DNA from 2 places in the Cyanobium gracile PCC 6307 genome. Region 2 is predicted to be linked to the other one. Evidence: predicted binding sites of a transcription regulator. Region 2 holds the regulator's gene; the other holds the start of a gene.
The links. Region 2 encodes NtcA, which controls nitrogen genes in cyanobacteria. Its sites were predicted from a motif close to GTANCNNNNGNTAC; they were not measured.
Positions count from the first base shown of each region.

Region 1: a site for NtcA is predicted at 1,019-1,032, ahead of fmdA (formamidase). Genes of this name have one in related genera too.

Region 1 is NC_019675.1:2,454,829-2,457,026, reverse strand. It holds gene fmdA (formamidase) at 1-962, opposite strand, end outside; gene CYAGR_RS11925 (hypothetical protein) at 1,128-1,643, opposite strand; gene CYAGR_RS11920 (aminotransferase class IV) at 1,664-2,198, opposite strand, start outside.
Region 2 is NC_019675.1:1,986,912-1,989,109, reverse strand. It holds gene CYAGR_RS09680 (DUF3084 domain-containing protein) at 1-791, opposite strand, end outside; gene ntcA (global nitrogen regulator NtcA) at 867-1,607, opposite strand; gene rph (ribonuclease PH) at 1,675-2,198, opposite strand, start outside.

The sequences.
Region 1 (2,198 bases), 470 kb from region 2:
CCTTCGAACACCAGGTAATCGGTGTAGTGGGGCTCCACCGGGCTGGTCTTGAACATGGGGTTGACCATCCCGTACTTCGCCATGCCGCCCTTGATGATCTCGACGTGGAGGTCGAGATAGCCAGACATCTCGATGGCGCCGCAGAAGGAGATTTCCCCATCCCCCTGGGAGAAGTGGATGTCGCCCATCGAAAGCTTGGCCCCTTCGACATAGACCGGGAAATAGATCCGGGTGCCCTTGGTGAGGTTCTTGATGTCGCAGTTGCCGCCGTGCTCCCGGGGCGGCACCGTGCGGGCCGCCTCGTTGGCCACCCGCTCGAACTCGCTGCCGGGGAGGGTGCCGAGGATGGCGCTGTTGGGGTTGGGCAGGGCCGCCAGCACCGGCTCACTGCCGGAGAGGCCGGCGCCGTAGGTGCGGCGGTCGGGGGCGGTCTTCACCAGCTCCGTCTCACGACGGTTCCACTCGTTGAGCAGCTCGTGGGAGGGGGCGCAGCCGATCAGGCCCGGGTGAGTGATGCCAGCGAAACGGACGCCGGGAATGTGACGGGAGGAGGTGTAGATGCCTTCGAGATCCCAGATGGCCTTGGCGGCCTTGGGGTAGTGATCGGTGAGAAAACCGCCACCGTTCTCCTTGGCGAAGATGCCCGTGAAGCCCCACTCATCCCCCTGCAGGGCACCGACATCGAGAATGTCGACCACCAGGATGTCGCCGGGCTGGGCGCCGTTGACCCAGATCGGGCCGCTGAGAACGTGAACGACCTCGAGATTCACATCCTCGATGTCCTTCGGGTCGTCATTGTTCTTGATCTGGCCGTCGGTCCAGTCTTTGCATTCGATCCGGAACACGTCGCCAGGATTCACCGAGGCCACGGCAGGGATTTCCGGATGCCAGCGGTTGTGCCCGGGCATGTCCTGTTGATCCATCGGCTTGGTGAGATCAACGGAGAAGAGTGTTTTGGGCATCGAGGAGCCGAGGCGCAATTTCCCATCCATCCAAAAGGATGACCTGCGGCCTGAAAGTGTCGATTGCTACAGGAAATTGGGGCCTTGTGTTCGCCCTAAAGAACAGAATCAAGAATCATTCTCACGTCTGTGGCAGCGTTCTGCTTGCCCTCGCCCACAGGGGGATCAGGTGTCGTCGAAATCCCCTTTGCGGCACAGATTATCCTTCAATCGCACAACCCAGACACTGGGATCCAGCTTGCCGACCTGATCCGTGCGGCCATCGAAATGGAACAGAAACTGCCAGCGATTCTTGACTGGAAATGTCACTTTGGCGTTGAGATCGCTGATCGGATCTCCATAGATATTGTCATACGATTGCCAGCCCGGCTCTCCCTTGACACTGCAGATCGCGGTGGTTTCGTACAGCTGTCCCTTGCCATCACCCGCTCCAGAGGTCACCTTCACGACACCCTTGTGCAGCCCATTGGCAATGCCCGGCGTGAACGCCCGTACCAGCTCCACCCGGCTCCCGTCCACCTCCACCAGCAGGTCGCCCGGCTTGGCGTCCTGAATGGCCACCTCCTTCGGGGTGGCGCGGCAACCGGCAAAAGCGAGGCCCGTACCAGCGAGAAAGCCGGCCAGCAGTCCGGCCAGGTGCTTCCGGGGCACCAGCCCCCCCACAGCGTCGGACAATGGCATCGATCGACTCTGGCGCCAACCTATGACGACGCCAGCAGCCGGCCCCAGAGGCCATCAACCCCGGCGGGCACGGGCAGATCGGTGGCCCCGCAGCGCCGGATCGGGCGGCCGCCCAGGCTGTTGATCAGCAGGGCCGCCTCGCTGGCCAGCAGGTCCGCCACAGACAGCCGCGCCTCCCGCACCAGCCCCAGGGCAAGGCCCCGGCCCCGCATCACCCCCGGCAGGCAGCCGCTCTCCAGGGGCGGGGTGACCCACGCGCCCCTGCGCCACACCAGCAGGTTGGCGCTGGTGCCGCAGCAGAGGTCACCGCCACTGCCGAGCAGCAGGGCGTCATCGGCCCCGGCGGCCCGGGCCTCCCGCAGGGCCTGGATGGCGCCGGCGTAGGCGAAGGTCTTGCAGCGGCTGACCAGGCTGGCTGCATTGCGACGCTCCAACGCGCTGACGATCACCGTCACCGGCGTGGAGGCCGGCGTCCAGGGGCTCAGCTGCAGCCAGAAGCGGGGTCGGCCCTGGGGTTCGTCCGGCCCCGGCAGCGCCAGTCCCCGGCCAGCGCCA
Region 2 (2,198 bases):
ACCAGCAGGATCTGGCGGTTGGGGGGCTGGCCGGGCAGCAGCTGCTGGAAGGCGGCCCGGTTGGCCTCCTGCAGCAGGGCATCGATCACCTGGCGGGCCTGGTCGGGGCGCTGCAGCTGCACCTTGGCGGTGGCCAGGGGCTGGCCGCTGGCGATCACCACATCGCCGCGGCGCAGGGCGATGACGTTGGTCTCCAGGTCCTTGAGTTCCTTCTCGCCGGCGGCGATGCGACGGCGCACATTGGCCAGTTCGGCCTCGGTGCGGCGGATCTCCGCGTCCCGGCCCTGCACCTCCCGGCTGAGACGGGCCCGCTCGGCCTCCAGCCGGGCGCGCTCCGCCTGCAGGGGCTGCAGCTCGCGGCGCAGGGTGTCGACGCGGCGCTCGGCGGCCAGCAGCTGGACGCGGGCGCGGCGCTGGCTGGCCAGGGCCTGGTCACGGCGGCGTTCGGCGGTGATCAGATCGAGGCGGCTGCGCTCCAGTTCGCCCCGGGTGCGGGTCAGCTCCCCTTCATTGCGCTTCAGGGCGGCGCGGCTGTCCCGCAGGCGGTCCTGGATCTGGTCGAGTTGGAACAGCCCCACCCGCAGGCGCTCGCTCACCAGCAGCATCAGCCCCAGCGACACGGCACTGATCAGGCTGCCGGTGAGCACCGTGATCACCACGGCGGTCTTGCGGGGCCGCAGGTTGAACAGGCTGAGGCGCGCCTTGCCCACCCGGCTGCCGAGCCGGTCGCCCAGGGTGGAAAGCACTCCGCCGAGCACCAGGAGCGCGAGGATCAGCAGCCAACCCGACACCTTCCGAGCCCCGGTTCCGCGATGCACCAAGTATCCCTGCCGGTGGCCTCACGGCACCCGGTCGGGGCCGCCCGATCAGCTGAACCGCTTGGCCAGGGCGATGGGATCGAAGACGGTGATCTTCTTGCGGTCGATCTGGACCAGGCCGTCGTTGCGCAGGTCGCCCAGCAGGCGGGTGATGGTGACGCGGGTGGAGCCGATCGCCTCGGCGATGGCCTGGTGGGAGAGGCGCAGGTCGATGGTGATGCCCTCGGTGCCGGGGACGCCGAAGTCGCGGCAGAGCACGAGCAGGAAGCTCACCAGCCGGGAGGACATGTCCCGGTGGGTGAGGGTCTCGATCATGGTCTCGGTCTGGAGGATGCGGGAGGAGAGGCCCTGGAGCAGGAGGAGGCCGACACTGGCGTCCTGCTCGATGGCGCGGCGCACCGAGGTGGCCGGGGCCGTGACCATCTCGACCCGGGTGAAGGCGATGGCGTGATAGAAGCGGTCGGAGCGCTGGCCGGTGAGCAGGGAGAGCACCCCGAAGAGGCTGTTCTCGCGCAGCAGGGCCACGGTGATCTCCTCGCCCGACTCGTAGACACGCGAGAGACGCACGGCGCCGCGCCGCAGCAGGTAGACACGTTCGGCCGGATCGCCGGGGAAGAAGATCGTCTTGCCGCGCTCGATGGTCTCGACGCTGCTGCCGGCCAGGCCGCGGATCACCTCCAGCAGGGTGGAGGCCGTGGCGCCGGGGGCGCCCATGGGGGTCACGGAGCCGGGGGATCCGCTGGATGGACTGCTGGGGTAGCGGCTGAAGCCACGCGTAGCGCCGACCATCAAGGCGTGGCGAATGGTGATGAACTTATGGATCGGTCTGGCCGACCCATGTAGCCAATGACACTCTTTAGCCGGTCATGGTGCCTGGCGCCACAGCCAGGGCCTGGCGCTGGGCCTCCTGCAGGGCACGCAGCCCCGGTTCGGCCAGATCCAGCAGGGCGTCGAGGCGGGAGCGGGGGAAGGGGGCGCCCTCGGCGGTGCCCTGGATCTCCAGCAGCCGGCCCTGCTCGTCCATCACCACGTTGAGGTCGACCTCGGCGCGGGAATCCTCGGAGTAGTCCAGATCCAGCAGGGCCCGGCCGTCCACCAGGCCCACGGACACGGCTGACACCTGCTGGCGCAGGGGCGAGGCGGCCAGCACGCCCTGCTGCTGCAGGCGCTCCAGGGCGGCGGCCAGGGCGATCCAGGCGCCGGTGATCGAGGCGGTGCGGGTGCCGGCGTCGGCCTGGAGCACGTCACAGTCGACCAGGAGGGTGCGCTCGCCGAGGGCCTCCAGATCGAGGGCGGCCCGCAGGCTGCGGCCGATGAGGCGCTGGATCTCCTGGGTGCGGCCGGAGAGCTTCATCAGCTCGCGGCCCTGGCGGCTGGGGG